DNA from 3 places in the Paenibacillus polymyxa M1 genome. Region 3 is predicted to be linked to each of the others. Evidence: predicted binding sites of a transcription regulator. Region 3 holds the regulator's gene; each other region holds the start of a gene.
What was found. The regulator Rex, encoded in region 3, represses fermentation and respiration genes when NADH is low (regulators of the CRP and FNR family bind a similar motif). The targets are predictions, from matches to a motif close to TTGTGAAATATTTCACAA.

Region 1: PPM_RS04410 (DoxX family membrane protein) is a predicted target of Rex. The motif match lies at 1,978-1,995, and genes of this name have one in related genera.
Region 2: PPM_RS22435 (cytochrome ubiquinol oxidase subunit I) is a predicted target of Rex. The motif match lies at 1,485-1,502, and genes of this name have one in related genera.

What each region holds. Positions count from the first base shown of each region.
Region 1 covers NC_017542.1:985,886-989,174, reverse strand. The annotation lists gene PPM_RS04420 (DUF47 domain-containing protein) at 1-568, opposite strand, end outside; gene PPM_RS04415 (DUF3048 domain-containing protein) at 757-1,851, opposite strand; gene PPM_RS04410 (DoxX family membrane protein) at 2,102-2,620, shown strand; gene PPM_RS04405 (hypothetical protein) at 2,806-3,276, shown strand.
Region 2 covers NC_017542.1:4,956,663-4,959,951, reverse strand. The annotation lists gene PPM_RS22440 (response regulator transcription factor) at 1-1,168, shown strand, start outside; gene PPM_RS22435 (cytochrome ubiquinol oxidase subunit I) at 1,570-2,976, shown strand; gene cydB (cytochrome d ubiquinol oxidase subunit II) at 2,963-3,289, shown strand, end outside.
Region 3 covers NC_017542.1:3,374,875-3,378,163, reverse strand. The annotation lists gene dinG (ATP-dependent DNA helicase DinG) at 1-1,279, shown strand, start outside; gene PPM_RS15130 (redox-sensing transcriptional repressor Rex) at 1,307-1,960, shown strand; gene PPM_RS15125 (amidohydrolase) at 1,947-3,248, shown strand; gene PPM_RS15120 (DUF5590 domain-containing protein) at 3,286-3,289, shown strand, end outside.

The DNA.
Region 1 (3,289 bases), 2.4 Mb from region 3:
CGCATGAATCCGTTGTCGTTTCAAGGCGTTCGTACAATTCTTTACGTTTAATCAGTTCAATAGGATCAGTTACAGTTGCAAACAGGTTTTTAATGCAAATACGCAATAATTCATCCCCCTGATTTTCCAAATCATTCAGGCGAATGGTGTATTCACGAATAGCCAACAATTTTTTCTGTGAAAGCAAATGTACAGCCTTCTGAATTTCGTAAGCTGATTGACGCAAAATATCAGCGAACTGCACAATATACTCGTCCGGCTCTGTAATGTTGTACATATAAAAACGAGAGGCTGTCGCTTCAAGACCATCCAGCACATCATCCATGGTCGTTGTCAGTTCCATGATGTCGTCGCGTTCCAGCGGCGTAATGAAGGTCTTGTTCAACTCAGTAATAATCGTGTGTGTGTAATCATCACACTTATTTTCATACTTCTTCATCTCATTGGTAAACAAAGTCACATCTTGAAAATTTGAAGTATGTTGGGCAAAATAATCGGCTGCTTGCACGATCGTATCTGCCATATTTTCCAACGTCTCGAAGAATATATCCTTTTTCTTCAATCTCATAACGATTACCCCTTTACGAAAATATCCGCAACCTGTTTCGACTGCAATAGACAACCTTTGCTATCTTATCACACTCATCAATGTTTTTGTAATGTTTGTAAAAGCAAATTTCTAGATATACGTATACAATGCCCGACATAGAGGGTCATTATCCGACAATTTTTTCCTAAATAGGTGTATTACGTTTTCTAATTCGCTTCAAACGTTACATGTTCCGTTAGTGAAGTATCTGCAGGTACTACATGTATATAGGATGTACCTGGTGTTAACGGGATTTCAACCCCATTTTTCATAAACCGAATCGCATCGCCAGATGTATGCTGCCATTCAGCACGTATTAACTGTCCTTGTTGAAACACCATGGCCTCTCCGCTACCGTCCAGTTCAACGCTTAGTCTGCCTACATCATCCAGCGTTCGATGCCTCGTGCTCATCACAATAACATTAGCCGCTGAGAGCTGTTGGTTATTATTTTGATCCAGATGTGACTTTTCGTTCACAAAACGCTTATATCGTTGATCGGCTCGATCATAGGTATAAGATACGCGATAGCTTTTTAGCAAAAACCGGATGTGCACAGATGCGGCACTCTCGTCCACCATAACTGGAGTTTCGCCGGTTTTGAGATAAGGATACACTGGAACTTCCGTCTGCTTGGTATATCCTTTGCTTTCGCTTCCTTTACGTAGCCTGCTCACATCTGTGTATAAATTATGTGGTGGACGACGATCTTTACTTCGCCAAAAATAAGCCCCTCCATTTGAAATCTCATCCAGATGCTCCTTCCGCTGCTGCTGTAAAATCGCATAGGCATCTGTACTTCCCCCTGCATGTATCGGCAACGCACCATAGGTTTCGCCTAGTTCAATCAAATACGGCCGAATACTGCGGACCGGACCGATCTTCACATCTCCACCATGACTTTGGAAAAAAGCTACCAAACGGGTAATTCCGCCTTCTGCAAGAACCTCATATACCATGTCTGCCTCGCTAAGCCCTGCCTGTGGACGCGCAGCCGGGGCATTGTTAATCATGACAGCCAGTGGCCGCTCTATAACAGGCTGCTCCACCGGAAGCCCGGTAAGCGGAGCTGTAAATGCCGGAACAGATGGCTCCTTAGGCGGTTCAAGCACCTTCTTCTCTGTTTCTTGCTGGTTCGGTTGGGGAACGGATTCAGATTCACCCGTATTGGACAAAGCAGAACAAGATATCATTGTCATGCATAACAGAGCTGAGGCCATCACACGCAACCAATGATTTCGTTGAAACATGGGCCCGGACAAGTTCATCCCTCCACATCGTTATTTTTCTCATTATAAGCTTTATTTCCTGTTTTTGTCTTGATTGAGGCATTACCTCTCTATAGAATACTTATCTAAAGACATTAAAATTTAAAAAATATTTAGAGTTTGTGATTTTTATCACAAATAACTGTAACTGAACCTAATACAATAAAGGTGTAGCAAAGATGATCATCCCAAACAAAATGAAATACAACCCATCATTATAGATTAAGAAAGAGGAGTGATTTGAATGTTTAACAACTGGTTACGTGAGAACAAAGTAGCAATGTGGCTGCTGACTGTAGTACGGGTTTATCTAGGTTATGAATGGATGACCCACGGACTTGAGAAGCTGACTGGCGGATTCGATGCAGGTGGATTTATTTCGGGGGCCATTGCTAAAACAGGCGGAGATCACCCCGCTGTACAAGGCTGGTGGGGATCGTTCCTTGAAGCCTTTGCCCTGCCGAATGTCGGTTTGTTCAACGTCCTGATCCCATTGGGTGAGTTCTTGGTCGGGGTTGGCCTGCTGCTTGGTACATTGACTACACTGGCTACTTTGATGGCTATGGTTATGAACTTCTCGTTCCTGTTCTCGGGAACAGTAAGCACCAATGCAATCTACCTGCTGGTTGAAATCTTCCTTATCGTTGCTGGTGCAAATGCCGGAAGAATCGGCTTTGACCGTTGGGTACTGCCCTTCCTGCGTGGACTGTTTGGTAAAAATAAAGACACTTATCAAACGGACCCCAATCGAAAAATAGCTTAACTACCCAAAAAACAACCGTTATCCTCTGGAAATGGTTGTTTTTTTGTTCAGCCATGCTGCTTCTCTTTAATGTGTGGCTATGCTGCACCCTCCTCTATTTAAATGAACAAAGGAGTCCTCAAGTCCATCCTGACTTGGAGACTCCTTTTTCGGGTTCATCTTTCCCACTTGAAACCTCAGAAGGCATGTTTTACCCAGTCATCAACTATGAAAAATATAAAGTATTCGGAAATGACATTACCGCAGATATCCGCAGATATATTGACATCATGGCGACGGAATCTGGACAGCCGGCTACCAAGGATGCGGCATTACACATCGGTTATCAACAGTTAGCCGGAAGGGTGCTGGCGCAAGAGTCATTTATAACCCAATATCCACATTCCAATCGTACACAGGCAGTGAAATCATTACATGATCTCTATTTCTTCTATACTTTTTATGGTACGAACAATACACCATTATTCGATGATGACACCAACAAGATTCGCCCCAATGCCAAAAAAGGATATCAGCTCGTCGTTCAGCGCAACAGGGATTCGAAGAGTCCCTACATTCAAAAGCTGAAGGCATTTATGACACTACTAGATCAAAATGAAGATAAGCGAACTACGCAAGTATCCGCCTGGCTAAAAAAGAACGTGCCTGCTAATTAATCACAGAAGAACA
Region 2 (3,289 bases), 1.6 Mb from region 3:
ACCCAGCCATCGTGCATCCAAGCAAGCTGATCACCAAAGCGGCGCTGGAAAGCACGGACAACAGCCAGCGTTACCAGCATTGGACTGGAGTAGCTATCAGGTGATTCTGCTGGATTTGCGTATACCTGACTGGGATCGGCAAGCCCGGCAGTTGGCAGCAAAGCAGCGGCTAGCGGAATTGTGTCGTGATCAGGATAGAGGCATTGTGTTTGAGGCTGGAATATATACGGGCCTACTGCTTCCTGCCATGTTAAAAACGGAGCAAGATGCTGTTCAGTTGCTGGCTGCATGGCGACAGGAACTAAAGCCTTGGGTAAATGAAATCTATGGGGCTGCTGGCGCTCCGGTAGACATTCTTAGCGATATCCCCAGATCTTTTGAGCAGGCGTTACGATTATTGGAGCGTACGTTTTTGTTCCGAGCAGAAAGAGTCATGCTTCCCGAAGACTTACATGAATGGGAGACAGTCCATGCTGAAATGGATGAAGCGTCTGACAGGGCCTCGGATGACCCCATGCGTTATGCAGAAAAGCTGTACTATGCGCTGGATATGGCTAATGGTAAAGCGGCGACCCGTGTCATTAAGGACATGGAAATCCAATTTCCACAGATTTATCGTACAGAATCTGCAATCAAGGCGGCATTCGCTCAGACATTCACACTGGCACTGAACAAGTATGCAGCTGGACAAGAACACAGCCGGACCGTGCTGGAGGAGCACTCTAACCTGATTACCAATGTATATGCTTATTCAACATTGGGCGAGCTGGTGGATCACTCGCTCGAGCATGTGTTGCAGTGGATTGGCCAGACTGATACGGGTGGCAAGGAGATCATCATGAAGCAAATGATTGACTTTATACATGGTCATTATGATGAAAATTTGCGACTGGAGTTACTGGCGGATATGTTCAATTACAATAGTGGGTATTTGGGCAAACTGTTCAAAAGTCATACAGGCGAGGCCTTTAATGCCTACCTGGATAAGGTAAGGATTGAGCGAGCAAGGGAATTGCTTGCACAGGGGATTAAGGTGCACCGAGTGGCGGGCCGCGTGGGATATGCGAATGCAGATTATTTTCATAGTAAATTTAAAAAATATGTTGGTATGTCACCTTCCTCCTACCGTAATCAGACCCAAAAAAACGGAGGAACAGATGGCTGTTGATCGATTTCCTAGGTTTAACGTTATGAAGTCTCTCTTGCAGATGTCGGAGGTATGTCCTTCGAATGAAGAGAGGCTTTTTTTATATGTTGAAAAAGGATGGATCAATAGAAAATGTCACATTCATTATGGATTTTAAGGCATTTTCATAAAAACGCCATCGTTATGACACAACTTTGACACGATGTTCACATTTTTGATTCTATTTCATTTAAATTTATTCTATATAATGGGGATAATCTGAAGCCCGGTTATGGCAACCATGGCAAGTTAGCTGAGTGGGTCATTTCCTAAAAAAGTGACGGTTTCATATGTAATAGTGTGAATATAATCACAAACACAAAAGACTTCAGATCACAAATATTAAATCATTGTTAAGTGAAGTACAGGGGAGGAGCAGCATCATGGACGTATTGGATTTGGCACGGTTGCAGTTTGCAACCACTACGATTCTTCATTTTGTTTATGTGCCGATCTCCATTGGATTGTCATTGTTGGTGGCAATTATGGAGACTATGTATGTTATCAAGAAAAAAGACTTGTACAAAAAAATGGCTCAATTCTGGGGGACATTTCTGCTGATTAACTTTGCGCTAGGGGTAGTCACCGGGATTTTGCAGGAGTTCCAGTTCGGAATGAATTGGTCGGACTTTTCTCGTTTTGTCGGTGATGTATTTGGTACACCGCTAGCCATTGAAGCATTGCTCGCATTTTTCCTGGAATCGACCTTTATCGGTCTATGGGTATTCGGCTGGGAAAGATTATCCAAAACTGTCCATTTAATTTGCATGTGGTTGGTAGCGATCGGTACGATGCTCTCGGCTTTGTGGATTTTGGCTGCCAATTCATTCATGCAACGTCCTGTAGGATATGGGGTTGTAAATGGTCGGGCAGAAATGCAGGATTTTGCTGCCTTGTTAACGAACGAGCAGCTTTTGTGGGAGTATCCTCATACCATTTTTGCTGCCATTGCAACCGGTGCTTTCCTCGTAGCAGGGATTAGTGCTTGGAAGCTAATGCATAAAAAGAACATGGACTTCTTTAAACCTTCTTTTAAATTGAGCATTATTATTGCATTAATCTGTGCCATTGCTATTCCTTTGTTTGGTCATGGACAGGCTCAATATTTGATCAAAACACAGCCCATGAAGATGGCAGCCAGTGAAGCTCTGTGGGGAGACAGCGGCGATCCGGCGCCTTGGACGGTTATTGCAAATATTGATCCTGATAAGCAGGAAAATACCTTTGAGATTAAGGTTCCGTTTGCACTGAGCTTTCTGTCGTATAGCAAGTTTTCTGGCTCTGTGCCTGGTATGAAGGAACTTCAAGCACAGTATGAAAAGACCTACGGTCCAGGTGATTATATTCCGCCTGTCCGTACGACCTTCTGGAGCTTCCGCATTATGATTGCGGCAGGATGTGCCATGATTGCACTTGCTCTGTACGGAGCTTACCTGAGTTTTCGACAAAAATTGGAGGGCTCACATCGTTGGTTCTTCCGCCTTATGCTGTGGGGGATATCGCTCCCGTTCATAGGGAATACAGCAGGCTGGATCATGACAGAAATGGGACGTCAGCCGTGGACTGTGTTTGGCTTGCTTCAAACGAAAGATTCTGTTTCACCTACCGTTGTAGCAGGAGAAGTGCTGTTCTCCCTGATTGCATTTACGACGCTGTATCTCATTTTAACGGGTGTACTGGCATTCCTGTTTGCTCGCACCGCTCGTAAAGGCCCAGATATTGAGCCGCATCAGCATACAGTCATTCATGATCCATTTGCTCAAGGAGGTGACAGCATTGTCGTTAAATGATTTATGGTTCTTATTGATCGCAGTGTTGTTTACAGGCTTCTTTTTTCTAGAGGGCTTTGATTTTGGCGTGGGGATGGCAACAGGATTAGTGCCGCGTAATGACCAACAAAAACGTTTGATGATCAATACGATTGGTCCATTCTGGGATGCCAACGAAGTGTGGCTGATTACAGCAGCAGGTGCGATGTTTGCCGCCTTTCCGCATTTTTATGCAACGATGTTCAGCGGATATTATCTGGTATTTGTGTTTATTTTGCTAGGTTTGATCTTGCGAGGAGTCTCCTTTGAGTTCCGTGGCAAGGCCGAAGGAAAA
Region 3 (3,289 bases):
CGTGTTAGAGGTTAAGGAAACTTGGGACCTGCTAAGCGATAAGCTGTTTGGTATGTTGCCAGAGCGCTCTGATGCCACACCGGGTGAAACGGGACAATTTTCTTCGCGTCTCAAACCGTCGGCCAAGCCTGCAAAGTGGGATCAAGCGGCGGCGTTGGAAAATCAGCTTTATGTAACGTTGAGTGAAATTTTGCGCAAGGGCGACAAGCTGATGCTGGATGTCAAGGAAGAACACGACGATTATGCGGCGGATAGTCTCATTACAGATATCACGGGTCTGCTTAAGGATTTGGCGGGGATTAGGGAAAATTTGCGCTTCTTTATACGACTCGATGATGAAACAACTGTATATTGGCTCGAAGCGAGTGGGCAATTCCGTAGTAAATCATTGCAATTTTATGCGGTGCCCGTCGATGTGAGCCGCCAGCTGAAAGAAATGTTTTTTGACAAAAAAAGAAGTATTATTCTGACATCTGCTACTTTATCGGTAGATAAGTCGTTTCAGTACATGACCGATCAACTCGGCTTGCAGGAGGCCGCGGATCAAGGACGATTAATGACGTCACAGCTCCCATCACCTTTTAATTACAGGGATCAGGTGTTGCTGGTCATTCCGCGGGATTTTCCGAGTGTGAAGGGCAGTGTAGGGGATGCACACTTTGTAGAAATGCTCGTTAGCTCTCTAGGAGCGACTGCTCAGGCGACGCGGGGGAGAATGCTCGTTCTGTTTACTTCCTATCGGATGCTCCGGCAAGTGTATGAGCCGCTCAAAGAGGCGTTGGCATCCAGTGATATTACCGTGTTAGGACAAGGTGTGGACAGTGGGAGCCGCAGCAAGCTAACCCGTCGTTTTCAGGAAGCCAAGGCTTCTGTATTGCTGGGAACCAGCAGCTTCTGGGAAGGCGTCGATATTCCAGGGAAGGCTTTGACTTGTCTGGCCATCGTTCGCTTGCCGTTTCAACCGCCCAATCACCCGTTACTGGAGGCAAAAAGCGAGCTGCTCCAGCAGCAGAAGAAGAACCCATTTATGAAGCTGTCTGTACCACAAGCAGTTATTCGCTTCAAACAGGGATTTGGACGATTGGTACGTACAGCGAGCGACCACGGAGTCGTTATCGTTTACGATACGCGTGTGATCGAATCCTATTATGGAAAGCACTTTTTGTACTCGTTACCGGGACCAAAAATGGAGCATATGCCGTCGGAGCAAATGGTGCCCCGCATCGCCGAATGGCTCCAATCCGCCCCGGAGACAGAGGCACAACGGACGGACACCTAAAGTCCGTTACAATTAGGGGGAGCAAGTATGAAATCAGATAAAATTTCAGAGGCTGTCGTACGGAGATTACCCGTATATTTACGTTATCTGAATGCACTGCACAAACGGGAGGTGGCTACGGTCTCTTCTCAAGAGCTGGGACAGAGGTTAGATTTGAATCCGGCCCAAATTCGTAAAGATCTTGCCTATTTTGGCGATTTTGGTCGGAAGGGTATCGGTTACGATGTTTCTTATCTAATTGAGAAAATACGCCATATTCTGAAAATCGACCAGCAAATTAATGTAGTATTGGTCGGAGCGGGTAATCTGGGTCAAGCCCTATCAAACTATAACGCTTATTTAAAAGACAATATGAAGATTGTGGCGGTATTTGATGCGTTCCCGGATAAGGTTGGGACCAGAATCAATACCTTAGTCGTTCAGCCGATGGATGAATTGGAAACGACTGTAAAAGAAAAAAATATTCGAATCGGGATTATTACTGTACCTGATTTTGAGGCACAACACGTAGCTGATAGGCTCATTGAGAGTGGAATTGGAGCGATTTTAAACTTTGCACCTATCATTCTCAAGGCACCGGCTAACATTCGGATACATGCCACAGACTTTACAACTGATTTGCTTAGCCTCGCTTATTACCTGGAGGACGGAAAGGAAGAAGCACAATATGACAGTGAATAAATGGATGATTAAAAACGGTTCTTTTGCCGTGAATGGACCTGAAGCTGGGGTAATCCATGGTTTTATGATTGTGGAGGATAGCCGTATTACTTACATTGGCGAGACTCTGCCTGCGGGTGAGGAAGAGACGGAAGCAATCGACGGTAACGGGTTATTGTTTTTGCCTGGTCTGATTAATACTCATGGTCATGCGGCGATGTCTCTGCTGCGAGGGTATGGAGATGACTTGGCACTTCAAGTGTGGCTTCAGGAAAAAATGTGGCCTATGGAAGCCAAGTTTACATCTACGGATGTGTACTGGGGAACATCCTTGTCAGTGCTGGAAATGCTGAAAGGTGGAACCACAACTTTCTTGGATATGTACGATCATATGGATGAGGTGGCACGTGTAGCTGAAGAGTCGGGCATCCGTGCAAGTTTGATGCGTGGAGCCATTGGACTCTGTTCAGAAGAAGAACAGCGGATCAAGCTGGCTGAGGCCGTGACTTTTGCCCGTAACTGGCATGGAAAAGCAGACGGACGTATCACAACGATGATGTCTCCGCATGCCCCATACACATGCCCGCCAGCGTTTATTGAGAAATTTGTTCAAGCAGCACATGATCTCGATTTACCATTGCATACGCACATGTCCGAGACCATCGCCGAAGTTGAGCAAAACGTACGCGACTACGGTTTGCGTCCAGTTGCACACTTAGATAAGCTTGGCTTTTTCTCCCGCCCTTCACTTGTTGCCCACGGCGTACACTTGAACGACGAAGAGATAGCTTTATTAGCGGAACGAGGTGTGGCGGTTTCACATAATCCAGGCAGCAACTTGAAGCTGGCAAGTGGTGTAGCTAGAGTGCCTGAATTGCTGCGTGCAGGAGTTACTGTTTCTCTTGGAACAGACGGTCCTGCCAGCAATAATAACCTGGATATGTTCGAGGAAATGCGTCTGGCGGCACTCATTCACAAGGGAGTATCTGGCGACCCAACAGCAGTTCCTGCAAATGAAGCACTGCGTCTGGCAACAGAGTATGGTGCAAAGTCGATTGGTTTAAAAGAAGTAGGAGCGCTGGCAGCAGGCAACAAGGCTGACTTTATCGCGCTAGATCTGAATCAGGCCCATTTCTTGCCGCGTACAGATCTTATTTCCCATGCCGTATACTCTGCAAGTGCCAAAGACGTGGCCCATGTGTGGGTAGACGGTCGTCAGGTTGTGAAAAACGGCGAATGCCTGACGATGGACGAGGAACGTATCAAACATGAGGCACAAGCCGCCTTTGAAGGGCTGCTGTCGCGCTAATTCAGGTGTCACATCCCCTTAGAGAGGAAGCACAGGTTTGA